One region of the Phyllobacterium sp. SYP-B3895 genome, then DNA from elsewhere that is predicted to be linked to it. Evidence: predicted binding sites of a transcription regulator. Region 1 holds the regulator's gene; the other holds the start of a gene.
The links. The regulator HrcA, encoded in region 1, represses chaperone genes, less so after heat shock. The targets are predictions, from matches to a motif close to GTTAGCACTCNCNNNNNGNGAGTGCTAAC.
Positions count from the first base shown of each region.

Region 2: a site for HrcA is predicted at 2,843-2,871, ahead of groES (co-chaperone GroES). Genes of this name have one in related genera too.

Region 1 covers NZ_WJIG01000001.1:587,715-599,583, forward strand. The annotation lists gene rdgB (RdgB/HAM1 family non-canonical purine NTP pyrophosphatase) at 71-718, opposite strand; gene GF108_RS02800 (VOC family protein) at 715-1,122, opposite strand; gene rph (ribonuclease PH) at 1,135-1,851, opposite strand; gene hrcA (heat-inducible transcriptional repressor HrcA) at 1,979-3,049, shown strand; gene grpE (nucleotide exchange factor GrpE) at 3,116-3,820, shown strand; gene GF108_RS02820 (trimeric intracellular cation channel family protein) at 3,931-4,611, shown strand; gene GF108_RS02825 (adenosine kinase) at 4,571-5,563, opposite strand; gene GF108_RS02830 (sulfate transporter family protein) at 5,718-6,434, shown strand; gene nth (endonuclease III) at 6,427-7,185, opposite strand; gene GF108_RS02840 (DUF2244 domain-containing protein) at 7,208-7,714, shown strand; gene GF108_RS02845 (bifunctional helix-turn-helix domain-containing protein/methylated-DNA--[protein]-cysteine S-methyltransferase) at 7,803-8,702, shown strand; gene GF108_RS02850 (heavy metal translocating P-type ATPase) at 8,849-11,350, shown strand; gene cueR (Cu(I)-responsive transcriptional regulator) at 11,358-11,747, shown strand; gene GF108_RS02860 (Dabb family protein) at 11,755-11,869, opposite strand, start outside.
Region 2 covers NZ_WJIG01000002.1:1,089,948-1,101,816, forward strand. The annotation lists gene GF108_RS11740 (bifunctional riboflavin kinase/FAD synthetase) at 1-209, opposite strand, end outside; gene GF108_RS11745 (TIGR01459 family HAD-type hydrolase) at 219-1,067, opposite strand; gene GF108_RS11750 (cation diffusion facilitator family transporter) at 1,290-2,327, shown strand; gene GF108_RS11755 (metalloregulator ArsR/SmtB family transcription factor) at 2,324-2,635, shown strand; gene groES (co-chaperone GroES) at 2,932-3,228, shown strand; gene groL (chaperonin GroEL) at 3,292-4,935, shown strand; gene GF108_RS11770 (winged helix-turn-helix transcriptional regulator) at 5,135-5,542, opposite strand; gene GF108_RS11775 (NADPH-dependent FMN reductase) at 5,633-6,193, shown strand; gene GF108_RS11780 (glutathione S-transferase family protein) at 6,254-6,931, shown strand; gene GF108_RS11785 (VOC family protein) at 6,940-7,293, opposite strand; gene GF108_RS11790 (SRPBCC family protein) at 7,299-7,709, opposite strand; gene GF108_RS22710 (helix-turn-helix domain-containing protein) at 7,781-8,557, opposite strand; gene fumC (class II fumarate hydratase) at 8,712-10,100, shown strand; gene GF108_RS11805 (DoxX family protein) at 10,207-10,602, shown strand; gene msrA (peptide-methionine (S)-S-oxide reductase MsrA) at 10,660-11,349, opposite strand; gene msrB (peptide-methionine (R)-S-oxide reductase MsrB) at 11,370-11,864, opposite strand.

The DNA.
Region 1 (11,869 bases):
ACGACCCTCCCCACGAGGGGAAAGGGGAGGCAAACCACAAAACTCCGGCGTGTGATCGGATCGTTGCGGGTCATCCTGCGTCCAGACAATCCCTGGCGAAATGCTGGAAGGCACGGGCGCGGTGCGACAGCGCCTTTTCGTCACCCGGCTTCCAGCCATGCTTCTGTTCAGCAGTCATCTCGCCGAAGGTCGCCTCATAGCCTTCCGGCTTGAATACGGGATCGTAGCCGAAGCCAGCATTACCGCGCGGCGGCCAGACGATCTCGCCCTCGACTTCGCCGCGATAGTAATTGGCTTCACCGTCCGGCCAGGCGAGGCAGATGACGGAGACGAAACGCCCGCTGCGTTCGTCGGGGCTTGTCGCGCCCTTGTCCTGCAAGGCCTTTTCCACCTTTTCCATGCCGTGGCTGAAATCGCGCTTGCCATCGGGAAGCTCCGCCCAGTTCGCCGTGTAAACGCCGGGATCGCCGCCGAGCGCGTCGACGCAAAGGCCGGAATCATCGGAGAGAGCAACGAGGCCGGTCGCCTTCGCCGCCGCATATGCCTTGATATAGGCATTTTGCTCGAACGTGGTTCCGGTCTCATCCGGTTCCGGCAGGCCGAGATCGCCAGCGGAAACCACTTCGAAGCCGAATGGTCCCAGAAGGTCGATCATCTCATTGATCTTGCCCTGATTGTGACTTGCGACGAGCAATTTGCCCTTTTCGAGTTTTCTCATTCCAAATTCCATAATTTCGGTTCTGCGAATTCGATCGAATTTCCGGCGGGATCGCGGAAGTACAGCGAGCGCGCGCCATTCGGCCAGTCGAACTCGCTTTCGATCTCGATGCCATTTGCCTCAAGATGGGATTTCCATCCGGCAATTTCATCCCGTGTTGCCTTGAAACAGACGTGGCCCGGACCTGTTGCCCCATGCGAGGGGATAGGCAGGCTGCCGGGCGGGCGCTCGTTGATCAGCACGGGATCGAACAGGATGAGGACACCGGCGCCGCAGCGAAAGAAGATGGACCGCTTCGGCGTCTCCAATATGATCTCGAGCCCGAGAATGCCGGCATAGAAGTCCTTGGCGGCCGCAAGGTCCGTAACGTAAAGCGCCGTTTCAAGGATACCGGATGGTCGCATCGTCTCGGGCTTTTAGCTCACAGCCATCTGCTGCAGGTTGACCAGCCGCCCGATGCCGTTGCGGGCAAGGCTCATAAGGGCAAGCAGTTCTTCCTCAGAAAAGGGCTCGCCTTCGGCGGTTCCCTGCACCTCGACGATACCACCCTTGCCAGTCATGACAAAGTTCGCGTCCGTCTGTGCCGTCGAATCCTCCTGATAATCGAGGTCGATCACCGGCGCGCCGTTGGAAATTCCGCATGAGATCGCCGCAACATGATCCTTCAGAACTTTTTCGACCTTGATCATCTGGCGCGCTTCCATCCAGCGCAGGCACTCGTGCAGAGCGACCCAACCGCCGGTGATGGCAGCCGTGCGCGTGCCGCCATCGGCCTGGATAACGTCGCAGTCGACCGTGATCTGCACTTCGCCAAGCGCCTGAAGGTCTACGACCGCACGCAGCGAGCGAGCGATCAGCCGCTGGATTTCCAGCGTGCGACCGCCCTGTTTGCCAGAGGATGCCTCGCGGCGCATGCGATCGCCGGTCGAGCGCGGCAACATGCCGTATTCGGCCGTTACCCAACCCTTGCCGGTGTTGCGCATCCAGCCTGGCACCTTTTCCTCAAGGCTCGCTGTGCACAAAACGTGGGTGTCGCCGAATTTGACAAGGCACGAGCCCTCGGCATGCTTGGAAACGCCGCGTTCGAAGGAGATGGCGCGCATCTCGTCGGGGGCTCGCTTGGAAGGACGCATTGGAAAGACCTCTTTGAAAATCTGTGGTCCGGCCTTTTAGCCGTGATGGCAGATCGAAGCAAAGGCTTTGATGATTGCCCGGACAATGCTTATATCAGGGCTGTAATAAGCAGACATACGAGGCAAGATGAAACGGGCCGTGGTACCGGAGGCATATCAGTCGCTTGACCAGCGGTCGCGCGACATTTTCCGGCGCATCGTCGAGAGCTATCTTGGCGACGGCGAACCGGTCGGCTCGCGCAACCTTTCGCGGATTCTGCCCGTGTCGCTGTCGCCGGCGACGATCCGCAACGTCATGAGCGATCTCGAGCATCTCGGACTGGTCTATGCACCGCATATTTCGGCCGGACGCCTGCCGACGCAGCTCGGGCTGCGCTTCTTCGTCGACGCCTTCATGGAAGTTGGCGATCTTTCCGCCGCCGAGCGCAACTCGATCGAGGCGCAGGTTCGTGCCTCAAGCGAAGACCAGTCGACTGAAACCGTGCTGACTCAGGCGAGCCAAATCCTCTCCGGCATGTCGCGCGGTGCCGGTCTTGTGCTTGCGACCAAGGCGGAAGGTGCACTGAAACACATCGAGTTCGTGCGCCTTGAGCCGACCAAGGCACTGGCCGTTCTTGTCAGCCAGAGCGGGGATATCGAAAATCGCGTTATCGATTTGCCCGTCGGCGTGACGCCCTCACAGCTCATCGAAGCTTCGAACTTTCTCAATGCGCATATCCAGGGCCGCACGATCAGCGAGGCGCGCCAGGAAATCGGCCGGCTCAAGGACGAGACCCAGCAGGCGCTCGATGCCTTGTCGCAGCATCTGGTGCAACAGGGGCTCGCGGTCTGGGGTGGCGCAGGCAGCGGACAGCCGCCGCGCCTGATCGTACGCGGGCGCGGCAATCTTCTCGATTCGATCAACGCCGAGGCCGATCTCGACAGGCTGCGCCATCTCTTTGACGATCTCGAAACCAAGGAAGGAACGCTGCAGCTTCTTGACCTCGCCGAGGCGGGACCGGGCGTGCGCATCTTTATCGGGTCGGAAAACAAGCTGTTCTCGCTGTCGGGTTCGTCGCTGGTGATCGCGCCCTATCGGGACTCGGAGCAGCGCATCATCGGCGCCCTCGGCGTCATCGGCCCGACCCGGTTGAACTATGCCCGGATCGTGCCGATGGTCGACTATACCGCCCAGCTCGTATCCCGCCTTTTGCGATAAGACTTGATTTTCAAGAGCCGAACGTCGATATCCAGCGCAACTTCGAAAAATGAACGGACAGGATAGATGGCTGAAGACAAGAAACTTCACGACACCCCGGATCTCGATCAGCGCGACCTGAAGAATCCGCGCGATCGCGATGCGCTGAAGCGCGCTGCCGATGATTTTCTTAAATCGCGCAAGGCCGAGGAATATGCGCTTGCCGAGGAAGACCAGGAGCAGGCAACGACCGCCGAACTCGACGCGCTGCGCGCCGAAAATAACGATCTGAAGGACCAGTTGCTGCGCCTTGCCGCAGATATGGAAAACCTGCGCAAGCGAACCGCACGCGACGTCCATGACGCGCGCAGCTATTCGGTTGCGAACTTCGCCCGCGACATGCTTGCTGTTTCCGACAATCTGAAGCGCGCCATCGAAGCGGTTCCCGCCGATGCACTCGCAGGCGGCGATGCCGGCCTTAAGGGCCTCGTAGAGGGCGTCGAGATGACGGAACGCTCCATGCTCACCGCAATGGAACGCCACGGCGTCAAGAAAATCGAGCCGCAAGGCCAGAAGTTCGATCCGAACTTCCACCAGGCGATGTTCGAAATTCCGAATGCGGATGTTCCGCATAATACGGTGGTTCAGGTTGCGCAGGCCGGCTTTGTCATCGGCGACCGCGTGCTGCGTCCGGCGCTGGTCGGCGTGTCGCGGGGCGGACCCAAGCAGGCGGCCGGCGAAGCCCAACCGGAACCCGGCCCAATCAATCCGCAGGCTGAAAAAGACGCCTGACGGTCTTAACAACGTTCCAAGAGCCGCATTTCCCTGACCGGAATGCGGCTCTTTTCATTTTCCGGTCATGCTCTATCGTGGGACAAAATAACGGCGAGGGGAAACTGCCGGTGACCATGATTCAGCTGTTCAACTATGCCGGAATTTTCGTTTTCGCCGCGACGGGAGCTCTGGCAGCCTCGCGGCGCCAGCTCGACATCATGGCTTTCATCTTTCTCGCCGCGGTCACCGGGATCGGCGGCGGGACGTTGCGCGACCTCATCCTCGGCGTACCCGTCTTCTGGGTGAAGGATCCGATGAGCCTACTTGTCTGCGCCGCAGCGGCAATCCTGGTCTATTTCACCGCCAACCTGCTTGAATCACGCTATCGCGTTCTCCTCTGGCTCGATGCGGTCGGGCTTGCCGCCTACAGCGTGATGGGCGCGGCGAAGAGCCTTGCACTCGGCTTCGACTCGACCATTGCGGTGGTGACCGGCATCATGACGGCGACATTCGGCGGCATCTTGCGTGATATCATTTCGGGGGAGCCATCCGTGGTGATGCGCCGCGAAATTTATGTCACGGCGGCGCTCGCCGGCTCACTTGTCTATATCGTGCTGCACCGGCTTGCCGTCGGGACGGAGATTTCCGCGCTCGTCGCGGCGCTTGCCGCCTTCACGGTTCGAGGCGGCGCGCTCTATTTCGGCTGGTATCTGCCGACCTATCACAAGCCCGGCCGCAGCGCGGACGAGCTTGAGCGGGAAGGCTTGATCAGAGCAGCCCCGCCCGCTCCGCCGCGGCCTTCAGATTGATCTGCGGACGCGGACCGATCTGCTGGATGACAAGACCCGCCGTCAGCGAGCCGAGGCGGGCGCAATCGGTCAGCGAGCGGCCGTTGGTGTAGCCGAAGAGGAAACCCGCTGCATAAAGATCGCCCGCGCCTGTGGTATCGACCAGTTCCTCGATCTCGATGGCTGGAACCGCGACGGTCTCGTCGCCGGAAACGACGACAGAACCTTTTTCCGAACGGGTGACGGCAGCGAGCTTGCAATCCCTGCGGATCAGCTCGAGCCCTTCCTCAAAGTTGTCCGTCTGGTACAGCGATTTCATTTCCGCCTCGTTGGCAAAAACGATATCGACCGTGCCGGAGCGCATCAGATCGAGAAACTCCTCGCGGTAGCGATCGACGCAGAACGGATCCGAGAGGGTCATCGAGACTTCCCGCTTGTGCTCATGAGCGATCTTTGCCGACAGGCGGATAGCTTCCTTGGCGCGCGGCGGATCCCAGAGATATCCCTCGAAATAGGTGACCTTGGCCTGGGAAACCTTGGAACTCTCGACATCCTCCGGCCCGAGCTCGATGCAGGCGCCGAGATAGGTGTTCATCGAGCGCTCGCCATCGGGCGTCACGAAAATCATCGAACGGGCGGTGGGCGGCGGGGAAGCCAGCACACGCGTGTCGAAGGCGACCCCTTGCGAACGGATATCATGGGTAAAAACGTGGCCCAGCTGATCGTCCGCTACCTTGCCGAAATAGGCGGCGCGTCCGCCGAGGCTGGCAAGGCCCGCCGCGGTATTGCCGGCGCTGCCGCCGGACGCCTCGATCGCGGGACCCATGCGCTCGTAGAGGAACTCGGCCCGATCGGCGTCGATCAGGTTCATTGCATTTTTGATAATGCCGTTCTTGATGATGAAATCGTCATCGGTGCGGGCAATGATATCGACAATGGCGTTGCCTATGCAAAGCACGTCATAAGTGGACATGGAAACTCCGGGATAGATCGCAAACCTGTTGGCGTTGTTTTGCCTGCTCTACCCCGTCGCGACAGAATTGACCACCCCCCACTTGGGCGAACACCTTGTCCGAAGGGTCAGTTGCGCTTATGTCGGGTGCCTACGCCATGGAGCAAAATGCCCGATGATCGTCGAAAGCGCCCGCGCCGCCGCCAGTCACCTCTTCCGTCCGGAATTTCGCGCTGTCCTGTGGAAATCGCTGGGGCTGACATTGCTGCTGCTCGTCGGCGCATGGTTCGGGCTGCGCGAAATCTTCGAATGGCTCGCGCTCCCTTTTTTCGAAGGAATGATGCCGGATTTGCCATCCTGGACAGGCTGGATCGGCTTCATCGCCGGCCTGTTTGCCAGCATCGGGCTTGCATTGGGACTGGCGCTGCTGATTGCTCCAGTCACCGCCATCGTAGCCGGACTATTTCTTGACGATGTTGCGGAGGTCGTCGAAAAGGAAGACTACCCTGGCGACCCGGCCGGAAAGCCGCTTCCCGCCATGCGCTCGATGGTTCTTTCGATCAGGTTCTTTGGCGTCGTCATTCTCGGCAATATTGCCGCCCTGCTGATGTTGCTCATTCCCGGCATCAACCTGATCGCATTCTTCATCGTCAATGGCTATCTGCTGGGCCGCGAGTTCTTCGAGTTCGCCGCGATGCGTTTTCGATCCGAAGCCGAAGCAAAGGCCTTGCGGGCGCAGAATGCCGGTACGGTCTTCCTCGCGGGCCTCGTCATCGCCGCATTCATGGCCGTGCCACTGCTCAACCTTCTGACGCCGCTCTTTGCCGCAGCGCTCATGGTGCACCTCCACAAGGCCGTCGCCCGTGCGGCACGGCCTGTACCTGTCAGATAGCCTGCGGCGGCAGCGGCACCAGCGGCGCCGGGATTTCCGAGGTCTTTTCCGCAGCCTTGCAGATATCGGCGATGACACAGGCCGGACATTCCGGCCTGTGCGCCTTGCACACGTATCGGCCGTGCAGGATCAGCCAGTGATGCGCATGATAGAGATATTCCGACGGAATGACCTTCATCAGCTTTGCCTCCACCTCGTCCGGAGTCTTGCCGGGCGCAAGGCCAAGGCGGTTGCCGATGCGGAAGATGTGCGTGTCCACCGCCATCGTAGCCTGGCCGAACGCCATGCTGAGGACGACATTGGCAGTCTTACGGCCAACCCCCGGCAGCTTGACCAGTTCGTCACGATCGTCGGGAACGACGCTGCCATATTTTTCGACCAGTGCTTGCGATAGCGCGATGACATTCTTGGCCTTGTTGCGCCACAGCCCGATCGTTCGGATATATTCGCCGAGCCTCTCTACCCCTAGGGCCATCATCTTTTCCGGCGTGTCGGCGACCTTGAAGAGCGCGCGCGTCGCCTTGTTGACGCCGACATCGGTTGCCTGCGCCGAAAGCGCCACGGCGACAAGCAGGGTGAACGGATTGATGTGTTCGAGTTCCCCCTTTGGCTCCGGCCGCTGGATCGAAAACCGCCGAAATATCTCGTGGATCTCCGCCGCCGTGTAGCGCGTACCCGGAACACGCCGCTCTTCCTTGGCGGGCCTGGCGGTCACAGCGTTCTGATCGATTTTCGGCTTGGGATTTTCCATGACCCCTCTATACTTGAGCCCTATGAGCCAAACAACAAACCCGATTGACCCGGCCGCGATCAACGAAGAAGAAATCTTCCGTGCGCTTCTTGTGCCACATCGATCGCTTGGCCGTTTCGGATTTCTTGTTCTTATGGGAACGCTTGGGGTCAGCAGTTTTATGACCGGCCTTTTCTTTCTGTCGATCGGCGCCTGGCCGGTATTCGGCTTCTTCGGGCTGGACGTCGTCATCGTCTACGTGGCGTTTCGCATGAACTACGCTGCAGCGAAAGCACACGAAGAAGTCAGCATTTCGCGCGTAGCCCTGCACATCCGCCAGGTCGCGCCTTCGGGACGGGCAAAGCAGCACGAATTCAACCCTTACTGGACACGGTTCAGCATTGCCCGCCATGCCGAGATCGGCATTACCTCGATGCGGGTCGAGGGACAGGGCAAGGCTGTCATCATCGGCTCGTTCCTCAATCCAGACGACCGCGAAAGCTTTGCCTCGGCCTTTCAGACAGCGCTTGCGACCGCGAAAGGACGCTGATCTTTTCGACCAGTCCGGCCGTCAAGAATCGGGTGGCGGCGACAGCGGGTGCGTGGTCATATATCCTCAACACAAGAGGTAAAAGCTCATGAAACCGCACGCCATACTTCAAAAAGACATCACTCCGACCGGCGACGATTATGCCATCGTCAGCCACATCATCGAACGCATCAGCAAGGACTATCGCGACCAGCCTTCGCTTGAGACCCTGGCGCGCGACACCGGCCTTTCGCCGACGGCGCTGCAAAAGCTCTTCACGCGCTGGGCCGGGCTTTCACCAAAGGGTTTCCTGCAGGCGGTAACGATCGATCATGCGCGCCGGCTGCTCGATGAAGGCATGCCGCTGCTCGAAACCGCCTATGAGACCGGACTTTCCGGCCCCGGAAGGCTGCACGATCTCTTCGTTACCCATGAAGGCATGTCGCCGGGAGACTATAAGAGCCGCGGCGCAGGCCTGACGATCCGATATGGCTTTCTCATATCGCCGTTCGGGCTGGCGCTCATCATGGTGACGGATCGCGGTCTTGCCGGCCTCGCCTTTGCTGACGCCGGCAAGGAGCGAGAAGCGCTTGCCGACATGTCGTCGCGCTGGCCAAATGCCACCTACGTCGAGGATCTGGCGGCCACAGCCCCCTATGCCGGGCGGATTTTCAATCCGGCGGAATGGCGCGCGGACCGTCCATTGAAAGTCGTGACGATCGGCACCGATTTTCAGCTGCGGGTCTGGGAAGCGCTGCTCAAGATTCCGATGGGCAAATGCGTCGCCTACTCTGATATCGCCGCTGACATCGGCTCGCCCAACGCCTCGCGCGCCGTCGGTGCGGCGATCGGCGCCAACCCGGTTTCCTTCGTTGTTCCCTGCCACCGCGCCGTCGGAAAGTCGGGAGCCTTGACCGGATATCATTGGGGCCTCACTCGCAAGCGCGCCATTCTCGGCTGGGAGGCAGGGCATCTCGCACAGGAGGCGCCGCACAGCCAAGCAGGCTGAGAACCGTCTTCTCCCAAGACCGCCAGAAAGCCCGGCCGTGTGCCGGGCTTTTGCGTTGAAACTTCTCGCAACGTGGCCCTTGACCTTCCAGTCACTGGAAAGATTACCTTTCGTGCATTACTTAGTTGAAGGCGGAAAGCAGGACCATGAAGCACGAGCACGCGAACCACCAGCACCACGGCCATAATTGCTGCGGCGGGCATCAATCCGCAGCAGCCGAGGTCGTTCGCGATCCGGTATGCGGCATGTTTGTGGATCCTGACGCGGGAAAGCCAACGGCCGAACATGGCGGGCGCCTTTTCCATTTCTGCTCGACCGGCTGCGAGGCGAAGTTCGTGAAGGATCCGGAAGCCTATATCGAGGCAACGGATCCGGTATGCGGCATGAAGGTCGACCGGGCCAGCGCCAAGCATTTCCTGCGCCAGGAAGGCGAGAAATACTACTTCTGTTCGGCGGGCTGCATGGCGAAGTTCGAGAAAGCCCCGGAGGATTATCTCGGCGACCGGCCCCTGCCAAAGCCTGTGCCAGCCGCAACGCAATATACGTGCCCGATGCATCCTGAGGTCGTTCGGGACGGTCCCGGCGCCTGCCCGATCTGCGGCATGGCCCTTGAAGCGATGGGCATACCGACGGGCGACGAAGGCCCCAATCCGGAGCTCGTCGATTTCACCCGCCGCTTCTGGATCAGCGCCCTCTGTTCGGTGCCGCTGCTCGTCATCACCATGGGGCCGATGCTCGGTCTCCCGTTCCGCGACTGGCTTGGCGAGCGCCTCGCCGTATGGATCGAGTTTGCGCTGGCGACGCCGGTCGTCGTCTGGGCGGCTATCCCCTTTTTCGAGCGCGCCTTTGCCTCATTCGTCAATCGAAGCCCTAATATGTGGACGCTCATCGCCATCGGCGTTGGCGCGGCCTACGCGTTCAGTGTCGTCGCGACGCTGTTTCCGGATATTTTCCCGCATTCCTTCCGTGGCCATGGCGGCATGGTTCCGGTCTATTTCGAAGCCGCCGCGGTGATCGTTGCCCTCGTCTTTCTCGGCCAGGTACTGGAACTCAAGGCCCGCGAACGAACCGGCTCGGCAATACGCGCCCTGCTCGACCTTGCGCCGAAGACGGCACGTCGCGTCGGCGGGGGCGGCGCCGAGATGGACGTTCCGCTCGACGAGGTCGCCGTGGGCGACAAGCTGCGTGTTCGTCCCGGCGAAAGCATTCCGGTCGACGGCATCGTGCTCGAGGGGCGCACGTCGATCGACGAATCCATGATTACGGGCGAACCGCTGCCGGTGGAGAAAGCCGAGAGTGACCAGGTCACGGGTGGGACGCTCAATCGCAACGGCACGCTGCTCATCAAAGCCGAAAAGGTCGGCGCGGATACGGTGCTGTCGCAGATCGTCGGCATGGTCGCGGCGGCGCAGCGTTCGCGCGCACCGATACAGGGCCTCGCTGACCGGGTTGCAAGCTATTTCGTTCCGACCGTCGTGCTCGTCGCCATGCTGGCATTCGCCGCCTGGGCGCTTCTCGGCCCCGAGCCGAGCATGATCCACGGCCTTGTCGCGGCGGTCTCGGTGCTCATCATTGCCTGCCCCTGCGCGCTTGGTCTGGCAACGCCGATGTCGATCATGACGGCAACGGGACGTGGCGCCCACGCAGGCGTTCTCATCAAGGATGCTGAAGCGCTCGAACGCTTTGCCGGCGTCGATACGCTGATTGTCGACAAGACCGGCACGCTGACCGAAGGCAAGCCCCGGTTGACCGATCTCATCGCTCAGCCGCCTTTCAATGACGGCGAACTCCTGGCACTCGCCGCAGGCCTCGAAAAAGGTTCCGAGCATCCGCTGGCCGAAGCCATCGTCGACGGCGCGAGGGATCGCGGCCTCACAGTCCCCGACGCAACCGGTTTCGAAGCCGTCACCGGCAAGGGCGTTACCGGTATTGTCGGCGGACGCAACGTTGCGCTCGGCAACCGCGCCATGATGCAGGATGTCGGCGCCGATGTTCTGCCGCTTCAGGATCGCGCCGACGCATTGCGCGCCGCAGGCAAGAGCGCGCTGTTCATCGCCGTTGACGGCAAGGCCGCCGGCATTGTTGCCGTTGCCGATCCGATCAAGGCGACGAGCGCTGAGGCGATTCGCCTGCTGCAGGCTGCGGGTCTGAAGATCATCATGGCGACAGGCGACAACGCCGTGACCGCTCGGGCCGTGGCTTCGCAGCTTGGCATCGATGAGGTGCGCGCCGATATGCTGCCCGAGAGCAAGAAAGCGCTGGTGGATGAACTGCGACATGGCGGCGCCAAGGTTGCGATGGCTGGCGATGGCATCAACGATTCGCCCGCCCTTGCCGCAGCCGATGTCGGCATCGCCATGGGTACGGGCGCAGACGTCGCCATGGAAAGCGCGGGCATAACCCTCGTCAAGGGCGACCTCAACGGCATTGTCCGCGCGCGTCACTTGGCCGAGGCGACGCTTCGCAACATCAAGCAGAACCTCTTCTTCGCCTTCATCTACAACGTGCTCGGCGTGCCGGTCGCGGCGGGCGTCCTCTATCCGGTCTTCGGCCTTCTGCTTTCGCCGATGCTTGCCGCTGCGGCGATGAGCCTTTCATCGGTTTCGGTCATTGCCAACGCGCTGCGCCTGCGCACCGTCAAACTGTGAGGTTGCCATGAATATCGGGACCGCTTCCGACAAATCCGGCCTGCCGCCCAAGACGATCCGTTATTACGAGGATATCGGCTTGCTGAAGCCCGGACGCGCGGAAAATGGCTACCGCGACTATTCCATGTCCGATGTGCACAAGCTGCGCTTCCTGCAGCGCTCGCGCGGCCTTGGATTCTCCGTAGAGGAATGCCGACAGCTCCTTGCACTCTACGAGGACAAGGAGCGCGCCAGCGCCGACGTAAAGGCAATCGCGCAATCAAAGCTCGGTGAGATCGAACGGAAGATTCTGGAACTGCGCGAGTTGCAGCACACGCTGCAACATCTGGTCGCCCATTGTCACGGCGACCAGCGGCCTGACTGCCCAATTCTCGAGACGATTTCAGGAAGGAACTGACAGAAGGTCAGACAAGCGTCGAAACAACATCGGCCGAAATACGCAGTTCGCGCATCGGCCGGACCACTGCCGTCGTCTCGCTATAGATCGGATGCGCCTTGTAAGCCGCGAGCGCTTCGGCA
Region 2 (11,869 bases), on a different contig from region 1:
ACCGGCTGGTCCGGCACGAAAACGCTGCGCGGGTGCGGCTCGAAGGTCAATACCAGCGATGGCTTGCCCTCGGCGCGTGCGGTCTCCAGCGCCCGGCCCAGAACGGCCTGGTGCCCACGGTGCACGCCGTCGAAATTGCCGATGGCGACAATGGCGCCCTTTAGTTCATCGGGCAGATGGGACGGATCGTTCAGACGCAGGATCGGCATATCTTTGTCTCACGCCAGGGCGGGCATCGTCGCAACGGGATTGCTTCCGTGCTTTGCGAGGAACGCCAGAAGCTTCTCAAGGTCGTGGACACCGCCCATCACATAATCGCCGGCATGAATACCGCCGGAGATATAGAGGGCATCTATGCCGAAAAGATCGGCGCCCTTGATATCCGTCAGCATGCCGTCGCCGATGGCAAGAACCCGCGAAAGTTCAACAGGCGTGCCGCGCACATCTTCCGCCGCGGCAACCGCTGCTGCGTAGATCGGGCGATGCGGCTTTCCTGCGATGAGCGTGCGGCCGCCAAGCTGCCCGTAATCGCGGGCAAGCGCCCCGGCGCACCAGATGAGGCGATCGCCGCGCTCGACGACGATATCCGGATTGGCGCAGATAAACGGCAGGTTGCGCGAGCGGAAGCGCACCAGCATGTCGGCATAGTCTTCCGGCGTTTCCGTATCGTCATCGAAGAAACCAGTGCAGACGACGACGTCGGCTTCGCGCTCCTCGACCAGTTCCACATCGAGGCCGTCATAAAGGGTTTCGTCGCGCTCCGGCCCGAGATGAAATACGCGGCGCGGCGCGTTGCGGATCAACTCGCGGGTGACATCGCCCGATGTGACGATCCGGTCATAGGCCGATTCCGGCACGCCAAGCGTATGGATCTGCTCGGCAACACCGGCAAAGGGTCGCGGTGCATTGGTGATGAGAACCACCGTCAGGCCGGCCTGCCGGGCCCTTTGCAAGGCGGCCGAGGCGGGCGCAAAGGAATCGACGCCATTGTGCAGGACGCCCCAGACATCACACAGCAGCACGTCGTAGCGATCCATCAATGCGTCGAGACGCTGCAAATGTATCATGTCGGTCATGCCGGTCCCTTCAGGCAAAATACTATGCGACGAGAGTCTTGAGACTGTCTCGATTAGCGGATCGTGCCTGACCTGTCACGCCGGTTATGTTTGAAAAAACTCACGTTGTGTCGTTCGGGGTTTCGGCTGGGCACTATCTGCGATTGACACGACCATTGCCTTCGCCTATCAAACACATGAATACGTATTGATATGTTTGCTTAGGGTACAATGATGTCACACGATCACGCCGGCCACGATCACACGCCCAAAGTCACTGCGGACAATGAAATGAAGACGCTGATTGCATTCGCGATCACGTTCGCGTTCATGATCGTCGAGGTGATAGGCGGCTTCATGTCGGGCTCGCTCGCCTTGATTGCCGATGCCGGCCATATGCTGACCGATGCCGGCGCTCTGGCGCTTGCCTATTTTGCCTTCCGTTTCGGCCGGCGTGCTGCCGATGAGAAGCGCACTTTCGGCTATTTGCGCTTCGAGGTCATTGCCGGGTTGATCAACGCCGTTGCCTTGTTCGCCATTCTCTTCTGGATCGCGTATGAGGCCATCGATCGCTTCCGCAATCCCGGCGAAGTCCTGGCCGGCCCCATGCTGATTGTCGCCACCATCGGCCTCATCGTGAACATGCTCGTTTTCTGGATCCTGACACGCGGCGGCGATACCGAGCATGTCAACATCAAGGGCGCGGTGCTGCACGTACTGGGCGATCTCCTCGGTTCCGTCGGCACGATCGTCGCCGCCATCGTCATCTATTATACAGACTGGACGCCAATCGACCCGATCCTCTCCGTCTTCGTCTGCCTGCTGATCCTGCGCAGCGCCTGGGCGCTCCTGCGCAACTCGCTGCATATCCTGCTCGAAGGCGCGCCCGACAATGCCGCACCTGAAGCCATTGAGCAGTATCTGAAGCAGACGGTTCCGGGACTTGCCTCCGTCCGCCATGTCCACGTCTGGATGATCACCTCGGGCAAGCCGCTGGCAACGCTGCATGTGCGCCCCGCTCCGGATACCAATCCGCGGCTTCTGGTCAAACAGGTTGAAGCCGAACTCATGAAGAAGTTCGAGATATCGCACGCAACGATTGCCATCGACTGGCCGGAGGATACAGCGACGGACGATTGCTGCCTTGGCGACAATCTCCAGCAAGGGCACGAGCACGACCATTCCGGCCATGAACACGACGATGCGGATCATGATCACGGCGGTCATGATCATGCCGCTCACGAGCACGGACATGAGGGGCACAAACATTGAGCTCAGCCCCTCCTCTCCCCCCTGAACTCACGGTTCTCGCCGAAACCTTTCGCCTCCTCGGCGATCCGACGCGGCTGCGCATTCTTCTGTTCTGCCTCGAAGCGCCGCGCTCCGTCGGCGATATCGCCGCGAGCCTCGACCTGTCGCAATCGCTTGTCAGCCATCATCTGCGGCTCTTGCGCGGCGCCCGGCTTGTGCGCGGCAACCGGCAGGCAAAACAGATCTTCTACGAACTGGCCGACAAGCACGTCAGCGACATGCTTGTCGACATGACGCATCACGTGGGCGAAGAAAGCGCCGAGGATTGACGCGGTTTGGGCGCGTGTTTCCGCCCGATCCCGCGCACGCTGATTTGAAGCATTGTGTGAATCTGCCGTCACGTCATTCGCATTTCACATGAATATGCCATAAAGCGGTTTGTAGATGGGCCCGGCATCCAAGCATCGCCTCTCCAGGCCATTTTAAATGATGCTTTCCCTTGACTCTTCAAACCGATCCCACTATCTCCGGCCGCAGTTAGCACTCACCCCAAGCGAGTGCTAATACCGCGAATGGCGCTGCCATTCGCGTCATCGTTTTGACACCAACATCAAGGGTTCTAACCATGGCCAAGACCAAGTTCCGCCCGCTTCATGACCGCGTCGTCGTACGCCGCGTCGAATCCGAAGCAAAGACCGCTGGCGGCATCATCATTCCGGATACTGCCAAGGAAAAGCCGCAGGAAGGCGAAGTCATCGCCGTAGGCACCGGCGCTCGTGACGAAGCCGGCAAGCTCGTACCGCTCGATGTCAAGGCAGGCGATCTGATCCTGTTCGGCAAGTGGTCGGGTACGGAAGTCAAGATCGGCGGCGAAGACCTGCTGATCATGAAGGAATCCGACATTCTGGGCATTCTCGGCTAATCGCCGCGCATCCCGCAATCAACGAATTTAGATCAAACCGGGTTTAATCCCAGGAGAGATAAAATGGCAGCCAAAGAAGTAAAATTCAGCCGTGATGCGCGCGAGCGCATGCTGCGCGGCGTCAACATCCTTGCCGATGCAGTAAAGGTAACGCTCGGCCCGAAGGGTCGTAACGTTGTCATCGACAAGTCCTTCGGCGCTCCGCGCATCACCAAGGACGGCGTCACCGTTGCCAAGGAAATCGAACTCGAAGACAAGTTCGAAAACATGGGCGCGCAGATGGTTCGTGAAGTCGCTTCGAAGACGAACGACATTGCCGGCGACGGCACCACGACCGCTACCGTTCTCGCCCAGGCCATCGTTCAGGAAGGCGGCAAGGCCGTTGCAGCCGGTATGAACCCGATGGACCTGAAGCGCGGCATCGACCTTGCTGTTGCCGAAGTCGTCAGGGACCTCGTCAAGAAGGCCAAGAAGATCAAGACCTCGGAAGAAGTTGCCCAGGTCGGCACGATCTCTGCCAATGGCGAATCCGAGATCGGTGAAATGATCGCCAAGGCGATGCAGAAGGTCGGCAACGAAGGTGTCATCACCGTCGAGGAAGCCAAGACCGCCGAGACCGAACTCGAAGTCGTCGAAGGCATGCAGTTCGACCGCGGCTACCTTTCGCCGTACTTCGTCACCAACCCGGAAAAGATGGTTGCTGACCTCGAAGACGCATACATCCTTCTCCACGAGAAGAAGCTCTCGAACCTCCAGGCTCTCCTGCCGGTTCTCGAAGCTGTCGTCCAGACCTCGAAGCCCCTCGTCATCATCTCCGAAGACGTCGAAGGCGAAGCGCTTGCAACGCTGGTCGTCAACAAGCTGCGCGGCGGCCTGAAGATTGCTGCTGTCAAGGCTCCTGGCTTCGGCGATCGCCGCAAGGCCATGCTCGAAGACATCGCGATCCTCACCGGTGGTCAGGTCATTTCCGAAGACCTCGGCATCAAGCTCGAAAGCGTTACGCTCGACATGCTCGGCCGCGCCAAGAAGGTGTCGATCACCAAGGAAAACACCACGATCGTCGACGGCAATGGCAAGAAGGGCGAAATCAACGCTCGCGTCGGCCAGATCAAGCAGCAGATCGAAGAGACCACTTCCGACTATGACCGCGAGAAGCTGCAGGAACGCCTTGCCAAGCTCGCTGGCGGCGTTGCCGTCATCCGCGTCGGCGGTGCGACGGAAGTCGAAGTGAAGGAAAAGAAGGACCGCGTCGACGACGCCCTCAATGCAACCCGCGCGGCTGTTGAAGAAGGCATCGTTCCTGGCGGCGGCGTCGCCCTGCTTCGCGCTTCGGCTGCTCTTACGATCAAGGGCGCCAATGCCGATCAGGACGCTGGCATCAACATCGTTCGCCGTGCTCTGCAGGCTCCTGCCCGCCAGATCGCAACGAACGCAGGCGATGAAGCTTCGATCGTTGTCGGCAAGATCCTTGAGAACAAGAAGGACACCTACGGCTACAACGCGGCCAATGGCGAGTATGGCGATCTGATCACGCTCGGTATCGTCGATCCGGTCAAGGTCGTTCGTACGGCTCTCCAGGACGCAGCTTCGGTTGCCGGCCTTCTCGTCACCACCGAAGCCATGATTGCTGAAGCGCCGAAGAAAGACTCGGCTGCTCCGGCAATGCCGGGCGGCGGCATGGGCGGCATGGGCGGCATGGACTTCTAAGAAGTCCTCATCCAGCGACATACGGAAAAGGCGGGTTTCGACCCGCCTTTTTTGTTTTGATTTGCATGTTCTTCAATTTCCGCTCGCGCGGCTCGTCCATCCGCCGCCCTCGTGGCAGACCGCTTTCTACCCAAGTTTCAAGACGCCGATAGAATCCTTCTATCAAGGGAGTGCCGGCGCAATTCGCGTCGAACTTTCTTCACTCAGCCGCATGGGAGAAGATCTGCTTTTGCTCCGAACCTTCATGAACGGCGTCGAACCGCGCGCGTGCTTCGGCGACGCGCTGTTCGTTGCGGATCGCCCAGTCGCCAAGCGCGCGGACGGGCACCAGAAGGTCGCGGCCGAGATCGGTAAGTTCGTAGTCGACGCGTGGCGGGATCGTCGGGTAAACGGTACGGGTCACGAAACCATCGCGCTCGAGTCCGCGCAGCGTGCTCGTCAGCATCTTTTGCGAGATACCATTGATGGTCCGCTTTAACTCATTGAAGCGCATCGATTTATTGCCGAGATAATTGACGACGAGAACCGTCCATTTGTCGCCGACGCGCGCCAGAATGTGATTAACCGCAGTGCATGCCGAGGTTACCTGAAAGTGATCTGGTTTCACAAAAGTGCCTCCTTGCGGGGGTTTCGAACAGTCACTTATATAGCGCCGGGCACTATTAGTTACCATCCCCCCAAGACGAAGGAATTTTTTATGTCAAAAGCCAAGATCGCCGTTATTGTCGGCAGCACCCGTATCGGCCGTTTCGCCGAATTTCCCGCCAAATGGATTGCCGACGTCGCTGCACAGCGGGGAGATGTCGAGGTCGAAATTATCGATCTCCTTGACTATCCCATGAATTTCTTCGGCGAAGAACGCACCAGCGACGCCCAGAACGAGACCGCCGAACGCTGGAAGAAGAAGCTGCGCGAATTCGATGGCTATGTTTTCACGGTCGCCGAATACAACCACGGCCCGACGGCCGTCCTTAAGAACGCCATCGACCTTGGCGATTTCATCCAGAAGCCGGTCGCCTTTGTCGGTTATGGCGGCGTCGGCGGCGCGCGCGCCATCGAGCATCTGCGCCTCATCTTCGTGGAAATGGGATCGGCTTCGGTAAAGACCGGCGTTCACATCGCCTATTCCGAGTATCTCAGCGCCGTCAAGGGCGAGAAGAAGCTCGGCGACTACCCGCATCTCAATGAAGCAGCCACCAGCCAGCTCGACCAGCTCGTCTGGTGGGCCAACGCCTTGAAGACCGCTCGCGCGGCCTGATCGCTGAGCTGGGCGGTCGCAACGCGATCGCCCAGCCGGCCAATCCGGAGGATCATCGTCATGCCGTCACTCGTTCTGATCAGCCATCTGCTGTGCCCGTATGTCCAGCGTGCTGCAATCGCGCTCGCTGAAAAGGGCGTGCCCTTTGAAAAGATCTATATCGACCTTGCAGCGAAACCCGATTGGTTCCTGAAGATATCGCCGCTCGGCAAGGTGCCGCTGCTGCGCGTCCCCCAAGCGGATGGCGGCGAGGCGATCCTCTTCGAGAGTTCCGTCATTGCCGAATATATCGACGAATCGCAGCCGGGGCCGAAACTTCATCCCGCCGACGCGCTGACGCGGGCACGCCATCGCGGCTGGATGGAATTTGGTTCATCGATCCTTTCCGACCTCTGGGCGCTGGAGACAACGAAGGATGCTGCGGTTTTCGAAGAGAAGCGCAAGGCGATCACTGAAAAGTTCGGCCGCGTCGAAGAGGTTTTTGGCGACGGTCCCTTCTTTGCGGGTGCTAGCTTCAGCCTCGTCGATGCGGTTTTCGCCCCGATTTTCCGCTACTTCGATACATTCGACGAGATCGTGGAACTCGGCATTTTTACCGACTACCCGAAGGTGCGGGCATGGCGCGCAGCCCTCGCAGCGCGTCCAAGCGTTCGCGAGGCGGTCACGCCGGAATATTCGCAGCTGCTGCACGCCTTTCTGCAAAAATATGAAGCGTACATGCTGATGCTGGCGCGCTGAACGGTCGGCTATTTATCCGACCAGACGGCAAGCTCGTATCCGTCCGGGTCGGCGAAGTGAAAGCGCCGGCCTCCGGGAAAGGTAAATACCGGCTTGGTGATCTTGCCACCAGCCTGTTCGACCTGTTTGAGCGTGCCTTGAAGATCATCGGCGAATAGAATGATCAGCACGCCGCCGGGACGCGGCTTGCCTTCGGTGGTGAAGCCGCCCTTGAGATGGCCGTCGGAAAACTCGCAATAGCTCGGACCATAGTCCGTGAATGTCCATCCGAACGCGTCGCCATAGAAGCTGCGTGCCGCGCCAATATCGCTGACATTGAATTCGACATAGTCGATACATTTGTCTTTGCCTGAACTGGCCATCGTCCTCATCCTATAAGTTGCGCTTCGAGCAGGTCCTTGAGCGCCTGAAGATCACGCTTGACCCAGGCCGCATCTGCGTTGAATTTTTCGTCATCCATGCCCGGCACGCGAAAAAGCGTAAATATGAGTTCGCTCTCGTCGCCGTTGGGCACCACCCGCATGGGGATATAGACCTCGTCCCCGGTCTCCATAACCACCCAATGATCGAGAACCCCGACTTCGTTCTTCGGCGCAAAGCGCAATCGAAGTTTGCCCGCCGGCCCATCAGCCAGCCATTCATCACCGGATTTCTGCAAGGCCGATGTCAGGCCGGAGGCCCATTGCGGAAGATTTTCCGCAACGCTGACGTAGTCATAAACATCCTGCCAATTGCGTCCGATTGAAATCTGAAGGGTCCTTGCTTCATGTGTAGCCATGGTTGTCCTCCCACATCGCGTACGGCAAGCTTATGCGCCTAACGACTTTCTGTCTTGAACAAAACGGCCACTTATGCCGCGAGATGCTGCAGGAGCGCCGAGGGCGAAAGGCCTGACAGGGATTTTGCCTCGCGGCTCAAATGCGCCTGGTCGGCATAGTTCGCGTCGAACGCCAGAGCACCGATGCCGCTTCCGGGATCGCGCCGGCCGAGCTTCAGGAATTTCTGGAAACGCAGGATGCGCTCCAGCGTCTTTGGCCCATATCCGAAATTGTGCAGGAACTGCCGGCGCAAGGTGCGCTCGCTCACGTTGAGCATTGTCGTCAGTTCGGCAATCGCCACAATATCTTTCGAGCGCTTGAGCGTGTCGAAGGCGGCAACCATGGCCCTGTCGGGCGATGCAATGCATGGAGCGATGTCCGACAAGGCAGCCTGCAGCCCTGCCGTCGCGTCTCCGATGGTTTTTGCCTCGACAAGTCTTTCGGCGATGGCCTCGGCGCGCGCGCCCCAAAGCTCGGACAAGTCAACACGCTGATTGACGAGTTCGGACATTGGAATGCCAAGCCATTTGCTCGCAGCTCCTGGAGCAAAGCGGATGCCGACGATATTGGCCAGGGAACGATCGACGATATGTGGGGCCGTGTCGGGACCCGCAATCGTCAGTTTGCCTTCCGACCACAATATGTCGACACAACCATCGGGAAAGACCGCCACGGGCGCCGCCAATTCGTCGATACCCTCGTGGTTCCACGCGCAGAGGAAATGCGGCCGCAACTCGGCCGTCGGCGAGAACTCGCGGTAGCGCCCGGCTGAATGCGCTGGGATGGATTCGTTGCCTGACTGTCTCACGCCGCCGCATCGCCAATGTTGATTGATCATAAGCGCTTAATCGATTTTATCCGAAAGCCGGGCGAAATCCAGACCAACATTCCATCGCCAAACCTTGCCTCTCGGGGAGCTTCGCAGTAGTGCTCTTGCCAACTCCCACCAGGAAAATGACACGATGAGTTCTACCCGTACGGAAACAGATACTTTTGGCCCAATCGACGTTGCAGCCGACAGGTATTGGGGCGCGCAGACGGAACGTTCGCTGCACAATTTCAAGATCGGTGGCGAAAGAATGCCCATTCCGCTGGTGCGGGCGCTAGGTATCGTCAAGCGCGCAGCAGCCGAAACGAATCTCTCCCTCGGAAAGATCGATGAAGTCATCGGCCGCGCGATCACCGTTGCCGCCGAGGAAGTCATCGAAGGCAAGCTCGACGATCATTTCCCGCTCGTCGTTTGGCAAACCGGCTCGGGCACGCAGTCGAACATGAATGCCAACGAGGTCATTTCCAACCGCGCCATCGAAATGCTCGGCGGCACAATGGGATCGAAGAAGCCGGTCCACCCGAACGACCACGTCAATATGAGCCAGTCGTCGAACGATACATTCCCGACGGCAATTCATATCGCAACCGCAATTGAAGCCACGCATCGGCTGTTTCCGGCGCTTACCCACCTGACGGAGGCGGTACTCAAGAAGGAAAAGGCCTTCGCCGACATCATCAAGATCGGACGCACCCACACGCAGGATGCGACACCTGTCACCCTTGGGCAGGAATTCTCCGGTTATCGCGCCGCACTCGAGTATGCGCGCAAGCGCATCGAGCAGAGCCTTGCCGATATTTTCCTTCTTGCCCAGGGTGGTACCGCAGTCGGAACGGGACTGAACGCCCCGGTGGGATTTGATACAGCTTTCGCGGAGGCCGTATCGGACATTACCGGCCTGCCGTTCAAGACGGCACCAAACAAGTTCGAAGCACTGGCGAGCCATGGCGCTCTTACGAACTTCCACGGCAGCCTTAATTCCCTCGCGACCGATCTCTTCAAGATGGCCAACGACATTCGCTTTCTCGGCTCAGGCCCACGTTCCGGCCTCGGCGAACTGAAGCTTCCCGAAAATGAACCGGGTTCATCGATCATGCCGGGCAAGGTCAACCCGACCCAGGCCGAAGCCCTGACCATGGTTGCCACGCAAGTGTTCGGCAATAATACCTCGGTTACCATCGCAGCCAGCCAGGGCCATTTTGAGCTCAACGTCTACAAGCCCGTGGTGGCGCTCAACGTGCTCCAGTCGATCCGCATCCTCTCCGACGCCATGATATCCTTCGCAGATAATTGCGTGGACGGCATCGAGGCCGATGAGGTCCGGATCAAGGACCTGCTCGATCGTTCGCTCATGCTGGTTACGGCGCTTGCCCCTGCCATTGGTTATGACAATGCAGCCAAGATCGCAAAGACAGCCCACAGGAACGGCACGACCTTGCGCGAAGAAGCACTCGCCAGCGGCGTCTCGGCCGAGGACTATGATCGCCTCGTGCGTCCCGAGCGAATGATTTCTCCGGAGTAACGTCGGAAAATCATTCTATTGTGAACAATCTGTAGAGAAAATAGTGGCTTTGTTTGACAATCGAATCTAGCTATTGGGCTGTCACGACAAACCCTGGAGACTTTCTATGGCGAACAACAGCGCACTCATTCTTATAGGTCGCATACTGCTATCATTCATGTTCATCCTGGCTGGCTATGGAAAGCTCACTGCCATCGGTGGCACCGCCGGATATTTCGGCAGCCTCGGACTTCCGGCGCCGACTATCGTCGCGGTGCTCGTCGGCCTGCTTGAACTTTTAGGCGGCCTTGCCGTACTCGTTGGCTTCCAGACGCGGATCGCCGCTCTGGCGCTTGGCATTTTCACGCTTGCGGCAACTGCTGCGGCCCACCTGAACTGGACGGGCGACGCCGGCATGGTGCAGTGGATGTTCTTCCAGAAGAACCTCGGTGTGGCCGGTGGCTTCTTCGTGCTTGCTGCATGCGGCGCTGGCGCGCTGTCGCTCGACGCGAAACGCGGCTGATCGAATACAGCATTGATCAAAAAGGCCGCTTCGAGCGGCCTTTTTCTTGTTTGACGATCAGTTCGACGGCTTCGCCTCGCCGACGAGCACCGGTTTTTCCCGGTAGTCGCCGGGGAAGTATTTGCCGAGGTTCGCGATCTTCGGCAGGTCGTTATAGGCGATATAAGGCTGAGAAGGGTGCAGCGTCGCGTAGTCCTGGTGATAGGCTTCGGCCGGGTAGAACTTCTCCAACGCAGAAATCTTGGTAACGATCGGCTTCGGATAGGCCTTCGCCTTATCGAGCTGGCTGACATAGGCCTTCGCTATCTTCTCCTGATCGGGGCTGGTCGTGAAGATCGCCGAGCGGTACTGTGTGCCTGAATCCGGGCCTTGCCGGTTCAATTGCGTCGGGTCATGCGCGACGGAGAAATAGACCTGCAGAACCTTGCCGAGACTGACCACCTTCGGGTCGAACGTGACCTCCACCGACTCGGCATGACCGGTATCGCCGCCGCTCACGATTTCATAGCTGGCGGTTTCCTTCTTGCCGCCGGCATAGCCGGAAACGGCGCTCGTTACGCCTTTCAAGTGCTGGTAGACCCCCTGCACGCCCCAGAAGCAACCACCGGCAAGCACAATGGATTCGGACTTCGCCGATGCCGTCTGGTCGAGAGCCGGTGGCGGCACCATGGTGACGTCTTCACCGGCAAGCGCGCAGCCGGGTGACAGTAAAAGGCCCGCAGCAAGCATAAAATGATATGGTTTCATGGTCTTATCCCTTTGCGCGTTTAGGCTGCAACCGGTTTGAAGTTGAGTGCGACCCCATTCATGCAATAGCGCAGCCCTGTCGGCTTTGGGCCATCATCGAACACATGGCCGAGGTGGCTGCCGCAGCGGTGACATTCGACCGCCGTACGCGTCATGCCGAACGACCTGTCCTTGGTCTCGTTGACCGCGCCCTTCATCGCTGTCCAGAAGCTTGGCCAGCCCGTGCCGCTGTCGAATTTGGTATCGGAGTCGAAAAGAGCAAGGTCGCAGCCGGCGCAGGTGAAGGTGCCCTTGCGCTTTTCGTGATTGAGCGGGCTTGTGAAGGGACGTTCCGTGCCTTCCTGGCGCAAGACGTAATATTGCTCGGGCGTCAGCAACTTCTTCCATTCGGCGTCGCTGTGCTCGACTTCGAATGTGCCTGCCGCCACAGCCTTGGGCGCATTTGCGAACCTTGCCGCGACGAGGGCGCCGAGCCCTGCAATCGCACCGCCAAAAAGCGTTCGACGTGTCATCATGAGAA